DNA from 2 places in the Pseudomonas sp. NPDC096950 genome. Region 1 is predicted to be linked to the other one. Evidence: predicted binding sites of a transcription regulator. Region 1 holds the regulator's gene; the other holds the start of a gene.
The links. The regulator sigma-54, encoded in region 1, starts transcription at its own class of promoters, with help from an activator protein. The targets are predictions, from matches to a motif close to ANTGGCATNNANNTTGCTNT.

Region 1 (8,004 bases):
GCTCAAGGCCAACATCGGCCATCTGCAGGACTTGCTGCCGAGCCTGCAATCCCTGGCCCAGGGCGGCACCGCAGTCGGCACCGGGATCAACGCGCATCCGCAGTTCGCGGCGCTGTTCAGCCAGCAACTGAGCAAACTGACCCAAGTGCAATTCCAGCCAGGCAAGGACCTGTTTGCGCTGATCGGTTCCCAGGACACGGCGGTCGCGGTGTCCGGTCAGCTCAAGGCCACCGCCGTATCCCTGATGAAAATCGCCAACGACTTGCGCTGGATGAACTCCGGGCCATTGGCCGGCCTCGGCGAAATCGAACTCGAAGCCTTGCAGCCGGGCTCGTCGATCATGCCGGGCAAGGTCAACCCGGTGATCCCGGAAGCCACCGCAATGGTCGCCGCCCAAGTGATCGGCAACGACACGGTGATCACCATTGCCGGCCAGTCCGGTAACTTCGAACTCAACGTGATGCTGCCGATTATCGCCCAGAACCTGCTGAGCAGCATCGAGTTGCTGGCCAACTCCAGCCGCCTGCTAGGCGACAAAGCCATCGCCAGCTTCAAGGTCAACGAGGCCCGGATCAAGGAAGCGCTGGCACGCAATCCGATTCTGGTCACCGCACTCAACCCGATCATCGGTTACCAAAAAGCCGCGGAGATCGCCAAGAGGGCGTATCAGCAGGGCCGTCCGGTGATTGATGTCGCCCTGGAACACACCGACCTGTCGCGCAGCCAACTGGAAGAGTTGCTCAACCCAGAGAAGCTCACCGCAGGCGGCGTGTAATCACTGCTACCGCTTTGGAGGCTCACCATGGAGCACTGGAAACGCACGATCGAAAGGGCCAATCGCCATTTCATGCTGGGCGAGTTCGTCGATGCCCGCGAGGCTTACTTGCAGGCACTGGCGTTGGCCCAGGTGTTGTTCGAGCGCTGGGCGGATGCCGACGAAGCGGTGGCCGCTTGCGTGATTTCCCACCACAACCTGGCGGACCTGCACTTGCGCCTGAACCAGCCGGAGGAGAGCGCCGAGTACATGTGCGCCATCCATCAACGGTTGTTGCAGACCATGCAGGACCCGCGACTGGCCCCGGCCTTGCGCGAGGCTGCGCTGCGCCAGAGCAGCAAAACCTACGTCGAACTGCTGAATTTCATCAGTGAGCACGGCGAATACCCGCGCACCCATCGTTTGCTGCACATGGATGCTGCGTCGCCCCGGCATCAGCCTGTCCCTCTTCAACATGGAGTCCATTGAAATGGCTTTTACCTTGCCTGCCTTGCCGTACGCCTACGACGCCCTGGAACCGCATATCGATGCGCAAACCATGGAAATCCACTACACCAAGCACCACCAGACCTACATCAACAACCTCAACGCGGCCGTCGAAGGCACCGAGTTCGCCGAGTGGTCGGTGGAAAAACTGGTAGCCAGCGTCCAGCAATTACCAGAAAAACTGCGCGCCGCGGTGATCAACCAGGGCGGCGGCCACGCCAACCATTCGCTGTTCTGGGAAGTCATGGCGCCCAACGCCGGCGGCAAACCTGACGGTGCGCTGGCCACAGCCATCGAGGAACAACTGGGCGGCCTCGACAGTTTCAAGGACGCTTTCACCAAAGCCGCGCTGACCCGCTTCGGCAGTGGCTGGGCGTGGTTGAGCGTTACGCCGCAAAAGACCCTGGTCGTGGAAAGCAGTGGCAATCAGGACAGCCCATTGATGAACGGCAACACGCCGATCCTCGGCCTGGACGTCTGGGAGCACGCCTATTACCTGCGTTATCAAAACCGTCGTCCGGAATACATCAACGCGTTCTACAACGTGATCAATTGGCCTGAAGTCGCGGCGCGCTATCAGGCTGCGCTGGTTTAAGTCATCTATAAAAACAATCCAAGGCTGACTATGGGCACTGAAACACTGGCGATCGGCAGCGGACGAATGTTTCGTTACGCGTTGGGATCGCTGTTACTGCTGGCGGGTATGACGTTGTTGGGTGCCCAGGGATTGGCATGGCTGGACCTGGAGCCGAAGCTGCTGCGCGCGCTGCAAGGCGGGGCGATTTGCGCCTTGGGTACAGCGCTGGGCGCGGTGCCGGTGCTGGTGATTCGGCGCATGCCCCAGGCGCTCAGCGATACCTTGCTCGGTTTCGGTGCCGGGGTAATGCTCGCGGCGACGGCGTTTTCGTTGATCGTGCCGGGCATTTCCGCGGCGGAAAGCCTGGGGCTGACGCCTTGGGCGGCTAGCGGTCTGATCAGCTTCGGCATCATGCTCGGCGCGTTCGGGCTGTTTCTGGTGGACCGTAAAGTCTCTGGAGCAAGCCCGGAAATGCTGGTCGGCACGCTGGAACGGCCAGTGATTCCGCCGCGAATCTGGCTGTTTGTCTTCGCCATCATCGCCCACAACATTCCCGAGGGCATGGCGGTCGGGGTATCGGCGGGTGGCGGCATGCCGGACGCCGACAGTCTGGCCATGGGCATCGCCTTGCAGGATGTGCCCGAAGGACTGGTGATTGCGTTGGTGTTGGCCGGGGCGGGGATGTCGCGGGTCAAGGCGTTCCTGATCGGTGCGGCATCAGGGTTGGTGGAGCCGGTGTTCGCGCTGTTGTGTGCGTGGCTGGTGAGCCTGGCTGAATTGCTGTTGCCGTTGGGTCTGGCGCTGGCGGCCGGGGCAATGCTGCTGGTGGTGACCCATGAAGTCATCCCGGAGTCGCGACGCAATGGTCACGACAAACTGGCCAGCCTGGGGTTGTTGATGGGGTTTTGCTTGATGATGGTGATGGATACGGCACTCGCCTAGCGAGTGCTTAACCGCCTTCGCCGAAGTAGTCGTTGATCAAATCCACCAATGCCTGCAAGGCTTCGTCAGCCTGCTCACCTTCGGTTTTCAGGTGAATGATGGTGCCCTTGCCGGCCGCGAGCATCATCATGGCCATGATGCTTTTACCGTCGACCATGGACTCGGGATTGCGTCCGACCCGGATCGTGCAATCCTTGAACTCACCGGCAACGCCAACGAATTTCGCGGAAGCCCGGGCGTGCAGGCCCAGCTTGTTGATGATTTCAATTTCCAGAGCAGGCATCGCGTTGTGAATCCTTTAGCTGAGGTCGCGGTGGCGAACCTGGACGTTCTTCAGGGATTGTTGCAGAGCTTGGCCCAGACGTTCGGTCAGGTAGACGGAGCGGTGATGACCGCCGGTGCAGCCAATGGCAATGGTGACGTAGGCACGGTTGCTGGCGGCGAAGCGGGGCAGCCACTTGAACAGGTAGTTGTAGATGTCCTGGAACATCTCTTCGACGTCCGGTTGTGCCGCGAGGTACTCGGCCACCGGTTGATCGAGTCCGGATTGTGCGCGCAGCTCCGGTTTCCAGTAGGGATTAGGCAGGCAGCGCACGTCGAATACCACGTCGGCATCCACCGGCATGCCACGCTTGAATCCGAAAGACTCCACCAGGAACGCAGTGCCGGGCTCCGGCTGGTTCAGCAGGCGCAACTTGATGGTGTCGCGCAGCTGGTACAGGTTCAGGTTGGTGGTGTTGACCTTGAGGTCGGCCAGGTCGGCAATCGGACCCAGCAGCTGGGTTTCGTCCTCGATCGCCTCGGCCAGTGAGCGATTGGCATTGCTCAGCGGGTGACGGCGACGGGTTTCCGAAAAACGCTTGAGCAGGGTTTCTTCATCGGCGTCCAGGTACAGCACATCGCACTGGATATGCCGGCTGCGGACTTCTTCAAGTAATTCGGGAAAGCGCGAGAGGTGGCTGGGCAGGTTGCGCGCGTCGATAGACACGGCGACCAGCGGTTGTGCCAGCTCGGTATGAATCAGGGCGCGTTCGGCCAGCTCCGGCAACAAGCCGGCGGGCAGGTTGTCGATGCAGTAGTAGCCGTTGTCCTCAAGGACATCGAGCGCGGTGCTTTTACCGGAGCCGGAACGGCCACTGACAATGATCAGGCGCATGATTAGTGACCGTTTTGCTCGTCCAGGACAACCTGATACAAGGCTTCGTTGCTCGGGGCGCTGCGCAGTTTTTCGCGCACTTCCTTGCGATCGAGCATGCTGGCGATCTGGCGCAGCAACTCCAGGTGCGCATCGGTGGCGGCTTGCGGGACGAGCAGGACAAACAGCAAGTCAACCGGGGCGCCATCGATGGCGTCGAAATCGATAGGTGCATCAAGGTGCATCAGAGCGCTGATCGGCGAGTTGCAACCCTTGAGGCGACAGTGAGGGATGGCGATGCCGTTGCCAAAACCGGTGGAACCGAGTTTTTCACGGGCAATCAGAGCCTCGAAGACATCTTGCATCTCCAGATCCGGCACTTCCCGGGCGATCAGGTTGGCAATTTGCTCGAGGGCTTTCTTTTTACTGCCGCCCGGCACGTTCACGAGGGAACGGCCGGGGGTCAGGATGTTTTCAAGTCGGATCATGGGTTGGGAGTGTTAACGACCGGTCGCGCCCTGGAGGAGGCTCTGGGTCTTTTCCTTATGCTTTTTGAGTTGTTTATCCAGCTTGTCGGTGAGTGAGTCGATCGCCGCGTACATATCGGTATGTTCCGCGTTGGCGACCACTTCACTGCCGGGAATATGCAGGGTGGCTTCGATTTTCTGCTTCAGCTTCTCGACCGTCATCGTCACCTGCACGTTGGTGATCTTGTCGAAATGCCGCTCTAATCGCTCGAGCTTTTCGCCGATGTAGGCGCGCAGGGGTTCGGTCACTTCCAGTTGGTGTCCACTGATGTTGACTTGCATACAGCTTCTCCTTCGTTGCCAGTGCATAAAGCGGCAGGTAGAGGTACCTGCCACTGGAACGCTGTGCTGTGGCTTACATCAACCGCTTGCGTTCGCTCGAAGGCGCGATCCCTAAGGACTCGCGGTACTTGGCGACGGTGCGGCGAGCCACCTGAATGCCTTGTGCCTCCAGTAAACCAGCGATCTTGCTGTCACTCAACGGCTTTTTCTGATTTTCCGCGGCAACCAGTTTTTTGATGATCGCGCGGATCGCTGTGGACGAGCATTCACCGCCTTCAGAGGTGCTGACATGGCTGGAGAAAAAGTATTTCAGCTCATATATGCCCCGAGGGGTATGCATGAACTTCTGGGTGGTTACCCGTGAAATCGTCGATTCGTGCATGCCCACCGCTTCGGCGATGTCATGCAGGACCAGCGGCTTCATCGCTTCGTCGCCGTATTCCAGGAAGCCGCGCTGATGCTCGACGATCTGGGTGGCTACTTTCATCAGGGTTTCGTTGCGGCTTTGCAGGCTCTTGATGAACCAGCGGGCTTCCTGCAACTGGTTGCGCATGAAGGTGTTGTCGGCGCTGGTGTCGGCGCGGCGTACGAAACCGGCGTACTGGGCGTTGACCCGCAGCCGTGGCACCGACTCCTGGTTCAACTCCACCAGCCAGCGTTCGTTGTCCTTGCGCACGATCACGTCGGGAACGACATATTCGGCTTCGCTGGACTCGATTTGCGAGCCCGGACGCGGGTTCAGGCTCTGGACCAGCTCGATGACCTGGCGCAGTTCATCTTCCTTGAGCTTCATGCGGCGCATCAACTGGCTGTAGTCGCGGCTGCCGAGCAGGTCGATGTAATCGGTGACCAGGCGCTTGGCCTCGGCCAGCCAAGGCGTCTTGGCGGGCAGTTGGCGCAATTGCAGCAACAGGCATTCGCCCAGGTTGCGGGCGCCGATGCCGGCCGGTTCGAATTGCTGGATGCGGTGCAGGACGGCTTCGATTTCGTCCAGTTCGATGTCCAGTTCCGGATCGAACGCTTCAAGGATTTCCTCGAGGGTTTCGTCCAGGTAGCCCTGATTGTTGATGCAATCGATCAGGGTCACGGCGATCAGGCGATCGGTGTCGGACATCGGCGCCAGGTTCAGTTGCCACAGCAGGTGGCTTTGCAGGCTTTCGCCAGCGGATGTGCGGGTGGTGAAATCCCACTCGTCGTCATCGTTGCTCGGCAGGCTGCTGGCGCTGGTCTGGTAGACGTCTTCCCACGCGGTGTCGACGGGCAGTTCGTTGGGAATGCGCTCGTTCCAGTCGCCTTCCTCGAGGTTGTCCACCGTCGGGGCGGTTTCCTGGTAGGAGGGTTCCGAAACATCGGCGTTGGGTTGCTGTTCGGCTTTGTCGGCCAAGGGGTCGGCGTTATCGAAGTCGTCGCCTTCTTCCTGGCGTTCGAGCATCGGATTGGACTCCAGGGCCTCCTGGATTTCCTGTTGCAGGTCCAGGGTCGACAATTGGAGCAGGCGGATGGCCTGTTGCAGCTGAGGTGTCATCGTCAGCTGCTGGCCCATTCTCAAGACTAGCGATGGTTTCATGGCAGGGGCTTAACACCTTATTCGCCGGCGCGCATGCGCCATCCACTACAGGGCGCCGGAGCGCCAAACTTAAGCAAATTATATGCCCGAAACCGCAGCGTTTGCCTAGAGCGCTGTAACAATAAAAAACTATTGATTTTTTATCGAGACAAGCGCTCTGCCAACCAGCCAGACACCTCAGTGCTTAAAGGCGGAACTCATGGCCCAGATACACTTCCTTGACCAGTTCGTTGGCCAGGATGGTGGCAGAGTCACCTTCGGCGATCAGTTGGCCATCGTTGACGATGTAGGCGGTTTCGCAGATATCCAGGGTTTCACGGACGTTGTGGTCGGTGATCAGCACGCCAATGCCCTTGGCCTTGAGGTGATGGATGATCTGCTTGATGTCGCCTACCGAAATCGGGTCCACACCGGCGAATGGTTCGTCGAGCAGGATGAATTTCGGATTGGTCGCCAGTGCGCGGGCGATTTCCACCCGGCGGCGTTCGCCACCGGACAGGCTCATGCCCAGGTTGTCGCGGATATGGCTGATGTGGAATTCCTGCAGCAGGCTTTCCAGCTCCTTGCGACGACCGGCCTTGTCGAGTTCCTTGCGGGTCTCGAGGATGGCCATGATGTTGTCGGCCACCGACAGTTTGCGGAAGATCGACGCTTCTTGCGGAAGATAGCCGATACCGGCCTTGGCACGACCGTGCATCGGCTGGTGGCTGACGTCCAGGTCATCGATCAGCACGCGACCCTGATCGGCCTGTACCAGGCCGACGATCATGTAGAAACAGGTGGTCTTGCCGGCGCCGTTCGGGCCCAACAGGCCGACGATCTGACCGCTGTCGATGGACAGGCTGACATCACGCACGACCTGGCGGCTCTTGTAGCTCTTGGCCAGATGCTGAGCTTTCAGAGTTGCCATTAATTGGCCTTTTTCTGGTCGGTTTTCGGCTTCGGCTGGATCACCATGTCGATGCGCGGACGCGCCTCGGTAACCTTGTTGCCCGTGGCACGACCGGCGCTGGCCAGCTTCTTGACCGTGTCGTAGACGATTTTCTCGCCCTGGGTGGTGTTGTTGTCCTTGTCGACAACCTTGGCCTTATCGATCAGCACGACGCGGTTTTGCGCGGCGTGGTACTGGATCGTCACGCCCCAGCCCTGAACAGGCTTGGTGTCGCCAGCGGTCTGCAGTTGCTCGAAGTAGGCGAGGTTGCCCACCGAGGTCACCACATCGATGTCGCCGGTCGGGGTGCGGGTGATGGTCACGGTGTTGCCGGTGACCTTCATCGAACCCTGGGTAATGATCACGTCACCTTTATAGGTGGCAACGCCATTCTTGTCGTCCAGTTGGGCATCGTCGGCCTGAATGCGGATAGGCTGCTCTTGATCGTTCGGCAGAGCCCAGGCGCTCACGCTTCCCAGTGCTGCGCCCAGACTGAGCAAAATAGGGAGAGTTTTAACGAGCCTCATACTGTCCTCTTACGTTCGATAGCAGGTGTATCCTGCTTTCTTTCAAATACGCTTTCATTCCGTTGCCAGTCGATACACCGCCAGCGCCGTCGATTCTAACGGGTTGATCGGTCTGCGCATATTGCTGCTGCGGGAACACCGTCATGCGGGTACTGGTAACAATCAATTCACGGTTCTGTTCATCGGTGCGTGCGATACGTACCGAGTCGATCAGCTCAACCTGAGTACCGTCTGCGTTCACTTCGCCGCGCAAAC
Region 2 (8,004 bases), on a different contig from region 1:
CTGCCGAAACGGGCGAGCAGGGCGGCTTGTTTTTCCGGGGAGAGGCGATTCCAGATCTCGATCATTTTCTCGGCGGTGCCGATCAGAACGCTGGCCTGGGTTTCAGAAAAGTCATCGGTCATGGCAGGGTGCTCGGGGTTCAGGCGGTGTGGAAAGCGCATGTTAGCGCTTTCCACACGGTCTGGCATTGCAGGTGTTTCAGTCTTCGCTGTCAGCCTTTCGACTGTCAGTGGCTTCTTTCGGCTCAGGCTGTTGGGCACTGGCTTGTTGCGGGGGTGTCTGCTCAGTTTCGTGCAGGCTTGGGAAGGGGAGATTAGGGATCTCGTGCATGTTCGCGCTCCTCGCAAAGTCTGTTGATAGATCTGGTAGATCCGCGCTTTTAAAAAGCTTGGGCAGGATACAGCAGGAGAAATGACAAACAGACTTTTATATCCATTTGTTTCGACGAATGGGATTGTCTAGACAGGTCTACAGCAGTCACACAAATCAAATGTGGGAGCGGGCTTGCTCGCGAATGCGGTGTATCAGTCAGTTGATGTCAACTGACACTCCGCATTCGCGAGCAAGCCCGCTCCCACATAGGGATGTGTAATGGCTCGAGGTTACTTGCAGACTTCAGCTATCGCCTCGGCCAGCAGCGCCAAACGCGTCGCATCAATCCCCGCCACGTTGGCCCGGCCGGAGTTGACCATGTACACGCTGTGATGATCGCGCAACTGTTTGACCTGCTCCGCCGTCAACCCGGTGTAGGAGAACATCCCGCGTTGCACGCCGATGTGCGCAAAGCGCTCGCGCAAGCCGTGGGGCTCAAGGGCTTCCACCAGGCCAGTGCGCAGTTGCGCGGTGCGCAAACGCATGGCTTCTACTTCGTCGGCCCACAGACTTTTCAGCTCGGGGTCGCCGAGGATGGTCGCCACGACGGCGGCACCATGATCCGGTGGGGTCGACCACAGGTTGCGGGCGATGTTGGCCAGTTGACTGCGGATATCCACCAATTTCTCGGCGGTTTTCGCGCAGACAATCAGCGCACCGGTGCGGTCGCGGTACAGGCCGAAGTTCTTCGAGCAGGAACTGGTGATCAGCACTTCCGGCAACGCGTCGACGAACAAACGGGTGGACCAGGCGTCCTGTTCCAAACCGTCGCCGAAACCCTGGTAGGCGAAGTCGATCAGCGGCAACAACTCGCGGCGTCGTACCACGTCGAGCACCCGACGCCAATCGTCATGGGACAAATCGAAACCGGTCGGGTTGTGGCAGCAGGCGTGCAGCAGCACCACGTCGCCCTTGGGGGCTTCGTTGAGCACCGCGAGCATCGCATCAACGTCGAGACGGTTGTCGCTGCCCACGTACGGGTAGTGACTGACCTTGACCCCGGCCGTGGCGAAAATCGTTTCGTGGATCGGCCAAGTCGGGTTGCTCAACCAGACGCCACGGCCCGGCAGCATTTGCGCAATGAAGTCCGCGCTCAAGCGCAATGCGCCGGTGCCGCCCGGCGTCTGGGTGACGCCGGCCCGTTGCTCGGCGATCAGTGCCGAATCGGCGCCGAGCACCAGTTCGTTCATGACTTTGCCGAACGCTGGTTCACCATGACCACCGATGTAGGTCTTGGTGGTCTGGCGATCCACCAGGCGCGCCTCGGCGAGTTTCACCGATTGCGGAATCGGCGTCAGGCCCTGGGCATCTTTATAGACGCCCACACCCAGATCGAATTTGCGCGGGTTGGGGTCCTGCGCATAGGCCTCCATCAGGCCGAGAATCGGGTCGCCGGGTACTCGGCCGATGGCGTCGAAATGCATTATTTGCGGCCCTCGGCATCCTTGGCCACGTCATCTGTGCGCGCGGCCATGATGAAGTCGTTGCGGTGCAGGCCCTTGATCGAGTGGCTCCACCAGGTCACGGTGACTTTGCCCCACTCGGTCAGCAGGCCCGGGTGGTGACCTTCGGCCTCGGAGATTTCACCCACCGCGTTGGTGAAGGCCAGGGCGTGCTTGAAATTCTTGAACAGGAAAACCTTTTCCAGCTGCATCACGCTGTCGCGGACTTCGATGTTCCAGTCCGGGATCTGTTTGATCAGTACCGGCAACTCTTCGTCGCTGACCTGAGGGGCGCCGGCTTGGCAGGCTTCGCAATGGGCTTGGTTCAAAGCGGACATGGTCTGTTTCCTGTATCGAGTTTTTATATGGGCTATATCGGCCGTCAATGCCGTCACGCTAAACCAAAGCCGCGCCGACTGACAGGCTCACTTGTCAGTAAAAGTCGCGGTTCACGCGGCCTTGGGTTTGGGTGGGAATTTCGGTGCGTGCAAGCCCAGCTGCATGCCTTGCTTGACCATCGCCATGATGTCTTCATGGGCCACGTCGAACAGGCGCTTGAGATTGGGCAGCACAAAGTACAGCGGCTGCAGGATGTCGATGCGATACGGCGTGCGCATGCATTCCAGCGGATCGAAGGCTTGATGCTCCGGCTCGTCCGACATGCAGTAAACGGTTTCTTTCGGCGAGGACAGGATGCCGCCGCCGTAGATGCGCAGGCCCTCTGGCGTATCGACCATGCCGAATTCGATGGTCATCCAGTACAAACGCGCCAGGTACACGCGTTCTTCCTTGGTGGCCTGTAGGCCGAGTTTGCCGTAGGTGTGGGTAAATTCAGCAAACCACGGGTTGGTCAGCAACGGGCAGTGGCCAAAGATCTCGTGGAAAATGTCTGGCTCTTGCAGGTAATCCAGCTCTTCGCGGGTACGGATAAACGTCGCTACCGGAAACTGTTTGTTGGCGAGCAATTCGAAAAAGGTCTGGAAGGGGATGAGCGCCGGAACCCGGGCCACTTGCCAACCGGTGGTTTCACCGAGAACTTTGTTGATCTCACCCAGTTGCGGAATGCGGTCGTGGGGCAGACCGAGTTTTTCGATACCGTCCAGGTATTCCTGGCACGCACGCCCTTCGATCACTTTCAGTTGGCGAGTGATCAGCGTGTTCCACACCGCGTGTTCTTCGGCGGGGTAGTCGATAAAACCTTGCGCATCGGGCTCGCGGGCCACGTATTGCGTCTGCTTCATGCTGCTCTCCTGCTAGGGGGAAGTCGTTCTTGTTATGTACAGCTATGGACCTAGAGATACCCCAAGGCGTGTGGTGATGCAGCAGGTGATTCGGATCGCGCGTAGGAGAAATCCGTGTTTTTCGTAAAGTTTTCGTTACGGATTGATGGCTGTGGCGCAGGTATTGAGTTTTTCGGGTTTGAAAAGCGCTCTGGGTGTCACATAATCTTGACGACTATCTGAGTGCCCTTGCAGAAAAATGCCCCCGAGGACACCGCAATCCCCCTTGTGGGAGCGGGCTTGCTCGCGAAGAGGGAGTGTCAGTCGACATCATCATTGGCTGACACGACGCCTTCGCGAGCAAGCCCGCTCCCACAGGGTGAAGTGTTTGGCATCCAATTCACTCACCGCTTTTTCAGGCCTTTTATATGCGTATCAAAGTCCACTGCCAAAACCGCATCGGCATCCTGCGCGACATCCTCAATCTGTTGGTGGAATACGGGATCAACGTCGCGCGCGGCGAGGTCGGCGGTGAGCATGGCAATGCGATCTACCTGCATTGCCCGAACCTGATCAACATCCAGTTCCAGGCGCTGCGTCCGAAATTCGAAGCGATTGGCGGAGTATTCGGCGTCAAGCGTGTAGGACTGATGCCCAGCGAGCGTCGGCATATGGAACTCAATGCGCTGCTCGGCGCCCTGGAGTTCCCGGTGCTGTCGATCGACATGGGCGGTTCCATCGTCGCGGCCAACCGCGCGGCGGCGCAGTTGCTCGGAGTGCGGGTGGACGAGGTGCCGGGGATTCCCTTGTCCCGTTACGCCGAGGATTTCGATTTGCCGGAACTGGTGCGCGCCAACAAGTCGCGGATCAACGGGCTGCGGGTGAAGGTCAAGGGTGACGTGTTTCTCGCCGACATCGCCCCGCTGCAATCGGAGCACGACGACAGCGAGGCCATGGCCGGCGCGGTGTTGACGTTGCACCGGGCGGACCGGGTCGGCGAGCGCATCTATAACGTGCGCAAACAAGAGCTGCGCGGTTTCGACAGCATCTTCCAGAGTTCGAAAGTCATGGCTGCGGTGGTGCGCGAGGCCCGGCGCATGGCACCGCTGGATGCGCCGCTATTGATAGAAGGCGAAACCGGCACCGGCAAAGAACTGCTGGCGCGGGCCTGTCACTTGGCCAGCCCGCGCGGCCAGTCACCGCTGATGGCGCTTAACTGCGCCGGTCTGCCGGAGTCCATGGCCGAGACCGAGTTGTTCGGTTATGGCCCCGGCGCGTTCGAAGGGGCGCGGGCCGAAGGCAAGCTCGGGCTGCTGGAGCTGACGGCGGGCGGTACGTTGTTTCTCGATGGCGTTGGGGAAATGAGTCCGCGCTTGCAGGTGAAATTACTGCGCTTCTTGCAGGACGGTTGCTTCCGCCGTGTAGGCAGTGATGAAGAGGTCTACCTGGACGTGCGGGTGATCTGTGCGACCCAGGTGGACTTGTCCGAGTTGTGCGCCCGCGGCGAGTTTCGCCAGGATTTGTATCACCGCTTGAACGTGCTGTCGTTGCACATCCCGCCACTGCGCGAATGCCTCGACGGTTTGACGCCGCTGGTGGAGCACTTCCTCGACCAGGCCAGTCGGCAGATCGGTTGTCCGTTGCCGAAACTGGCGCCGGCGGCGATGGAACGGCTCAGCCATTACCATTGGCCGGGCAATGTCCGGCAGTTGGAAAATGTGTTGTTCCAGGCGGTTTCGTTGTGCGAGGGCGGGACGGTCAAGGCTGAGCACATTCGATTGCCCGACTACGGCGTGCGTCAGCCCCTTGGCGATTTCTCGCTGGAAGGCGGGCTGGATGCGATTGTCGGGCGCTTTGAGAAAGCGGTGTTGGAGCGGTTGTATTCCGAACATCCGAGCAGTCGGCAGTTGGGTAAGCGGTTGGGGGTTTCGCATACGACCATTGCCAATAAGTTGCGCGAGTATGACGTCGGCAAGACTGAGTCATAGCCAATAGTGGTTGGGGCTGTCAGGGCCCCTTCGCGAGCAAGCCCGCTCCCACAGGTGATCGCATTTCCCTGTGGGAGCGGGCTTGCTCGCGAAGGCGGTCGTCCTGGCAACCTGCAGTTCAATCTTTGCCACTTACCGGCATAACACCGCCGGTTTTTCGACTTCGACACAATCCCCTCATCCCCTCCAAACCCCTCAAGTCCTTTGTTTGCCGGGCCCCGGGCCGTCAGAAAAAAGTTGGTCTGCAAATTGCTTAAGGCTCATCAGTACAGCGGTGGGCGGCAAACGTCCGGCATGCAGAGGATTGAGTGTGGATAAGTACCTTTATGTGGCAATGACCGGCGCCAGCCAGAATGCACTGGCGCAGAAGGCTCACGCGAACAATCTGGCGAACATCTCCACCAACGGTTTTCAAAAGGACCTGGAACAGGCCCGTTCGATGCCGGTGTTTGGTGACAGCTTTCCGGCGCGTGCCTTTGCCATGAGCGAACGTCCGGCCACCGACTTCTCGCCAGGTTCGATGGTGGAAACCGGTCGTGACCTCGACGTGGCCGTCACCGGCAACGGCTGGATCGCGGTGCAGAGCCCTGACGGCAGCGAAAGCTACGTGCGCACCGGCAGCCTGAACATTGACGCCTTGGGTGTGTTGCGCGCCGGCAACGGTATGCCGGTAATGGGCAATGGCGGGCCGATTGCCGTGCCGCCCGAGCAGAAAATCGAAGTGGGCGAAGACGGCACCATCAGCATTCGTTCGATGGGTGAAGGCCCGCGCGTGATGGCCGAAATCGACCGGATCAAACTGGTCAACCCTGACCTGAAGAACATGACCAAAGGCCTGGATGGTTCGATCCACACCAAGGACGGCAAGCCGGCGCAAGCCGATGCAGGCGTCAAGCTGGTGTCCGGGTTCCTGGAGTCGAGCAACGTCAACGCCGTGGAAGAAATGACCTCGGTGCTGGCCTTGTCGAAGCAATTCGAGCTGCACATCAAGATGATGAACACCGCCAAAGACGATGACCAGGCCATGGCTCGGGTCTTGCAGATCAGCTAATTACCAGAACGTCGCGCCGTAAAACAGGCGCACGAGGAGAATCGAAATGCTTCCGGCTCTATGGGTTGCCAAAACAGGTCTGTCCGCCCAGGACACTAACCTGACCACAATTTCCAACAACCTGGCGAACGTATCGACCACGGGTTTCAAACGTGATCGCGCCGAGTTCCAGGACTTGCTCTACCAGATCAAACGCCAGCCTGGCGCCCAGTCGACCCAGGACAGCGAACTGCCGTCCGGTCTGCAATTGGGTACTGGTGTGCGCATCGTCGGCACCCAGAAAAACTTCTCCGCCGGCAGCCTGCAAACCACCGAGCAACCGTTGGACCTGGCGGTCGACGGTCGCGGTTTTTTCCAGATTCTGCAACCGGACGGCACCACGTCCTACACCCGTGACGGCACCTTCCACCTCGACTCCAACGGCCAGATCGTGAACGCCAGCGGTTTCGCCCTGGAACCAGCCATTGTCATTCCGAACAACGCCCAGACCTTCACGGTCGGTACTGACGGCACGGTGTCCATCACCGTTCCCGGCAACCCGGCCTCCCAGGTGATCGGCAACTTGCAAACCGCCGACTTCATCAACCCGGCCGGCCTGCAAGCGGTGGGTAACAACCTGTTCCTGGAAACCGCCGCCAGTGGCGCGCCGCAAGTCGGCACCCCGGGCCTGAACGGTTTCGGTACCACGCTGCAGAACACCCTGGAAGGTTCCAACGTCAGCACTGTTGAAGAGATGGTCAACATGATCACCACTCAACGCGCCTACGAGATGAACTCCAAGGTGATCTCCACCGCCGACCAGATGCTCTCGTTCGTAACGCAGAATCTGTAATCAAGTCTATGGGGCGGCCATGCGGTCGCCAGCAACACCGTGAGGTAGGGTCATGAATCGCTTTGTATCTGTTCTGGCACTGAGTGGGGTAGTCGCACTCGCGGGCTGCGTCGCGCCGACGCCCAAGCCCAATGACCCTTATTACGCCCCGGTGTTGCCGCGCACGCCGTTGCCGGCTGCCGCCAATAACGGCTCGATCTACCAGGCCGGTTTCGAACAGAACCTGTACAGCGACCGCAAGGCGTTCCGGGTCGGTGACATCATCACCATCACCCTGAACGAGAAGACCCAGGCCAGCAAAGGCGCCAACTCGCAGATCGACAAGACCAGCAAGACCGGCATCGGTTTGTCTTCGCTGTTCGGTGGCGGCTTGAGCACCAATAACCCGGTGGGCAGCGGCGACCTGAGCCTGGACGTCGGCTACAGCGGCGACCGCGCTACCAACGGCGCCAGCAAATCCGGCCAGAGCAACAGCCTGACCGGTTCGATCACCGTGACTGTCGCTGACGTCTTGCCCAACGGCATCATCGCCGTGCGCGGCGAGAAGTGGATGACCCTGAACTCGGGCGATGAACTGGTGCGGATTGCCGGCCTGGTGCGCGCCGATGACATCGCCACCGATAACACCGTGTCGTCGACCCGCGTCGCTGATGCACGTATCACCTATTCGGGCACCGGTGCGTTTGCCGATGCGAGTCAGCCAGGCTGGTTCGACCGTTTCTTCCTCAGCCCGCTGTTCCCTTTCTAGGTGGCTACGTTGAACTTCAGAAGTCTCATGGTCGCTGCCTTGTTGATGTCCGCAGCCTTCACCGCTCAAGCCGAGCGGTTGAAGGACATCGCCAGCATTTCCGGCGTGCGGACCAACCAATTGATCGGTTACGGCCTGGTGGTCGGGCTTAACGGCACCGGCGACCAGACGACCCAGACCCCGTTCACCCTGCAAACCTTCAACAACATGCTCTCGCAGTTCGGGATCAAGGTGCCGCCGGGTTCGGGCAACGTGCAGTTGAAGAACGTCGCGGCGGTGTCGATCAGTGCGGACTTGCCGGCGTTTGCCAAGCCGGGTCAGCAGGTGGATATCACCGTGTCCTCCATCGGT

Region 2: ACIQY3_RS06415 (flagellar basal body rod protein FlgF) is a predicted target of sigma-54. The motif match lies at 5,259-5,278, and genes of this name have one in related genera.

Annotation. Positions count from the first base shown of each region.
Region 1 is NZ_JBIWEL010000011.1:87,249-95,252, forward strand. Features, by position in the region: gene ACIQY3_RS18075 (class II fumarate hydratase) at 1-775, shown strand, start outside; gene ACIQY3_RS18080 (hypothetical protein) at 803-1,243, shown strand; gene ACIQY3_RS18085 (superoxide dismutase) at 1,245-1,856, shown strand; gene ACIQY3_RS18090 (ZIP family metal transporter) at 1,887-2,780, shown strand; gene ACIQY3_RS18095 (HPr family phosphocarrier protein) at 2,788-3,063, opposite strand; gene rapZ (RNase adapter RapZ) at 3,079-3,936, opposite strand; gene ptsN (PTS IIA-like nitrogen regulatory protein PtsN) at 3,939-4,403, opposite strand; gene hpf (ribosome hibernation-promoting factor, HPF/YfiA family) at 4,416-4,724, opposite strand; gene ACIQY3_RS18115 (RNA polymerase factor sigma-54) at 4,798-6,291, opposite strand; gene lptB (LPS export ABC transporter ATP-binding protein) at 6,476-7,201, opposite strand; gene lptA (lipopolysaccharide transport periplasmic protein LptA) at 7,201-7,749, opposite strand; gene lptC (LPS export ABC transporter periplasmic protein LptC) at 7,736-8,004, opposite strand, start outside.
Region 2 is NZ_JBIWEL010000002.1:429,119-437,122, forward strand. Features, by position in the region: gene ACIQY3_RS06390 (hypothetical protein) at 1-122, opposite strand, end outside; gene ACIQY3_RS06395 (amino acid aminotransferase) at 603-1,796, opposite strand; gene ACIQY3_RS06400 (4a-hydroxytetrahydrobiopterin dehydratase) at 1,796-2,152, opposite strand; gene phhA (phenylalanine 4-monooxygenase) at 2,264-3,055, opposite strand; gene ACIQY3_RS06410 (sigma-54-dependent transcriptional regulator) at 3,463-5,022, shown strand; gene ACIQY3_RS06415 (flagellar basal body rod protein FlgF) at 5,333-6,073, shown strand; gene flgG (flagellar basal-body rod protein FlgG) at 6,120-6,905, shown strand; gene flgH (flagellar basal body L-ring protein FlgH) at 6,958-7,653, shown strand; gene ACIQY3_RS06430 (flagellar basal body P-ring protein FlgI) at 7,681-8,004, shown strand, end outside.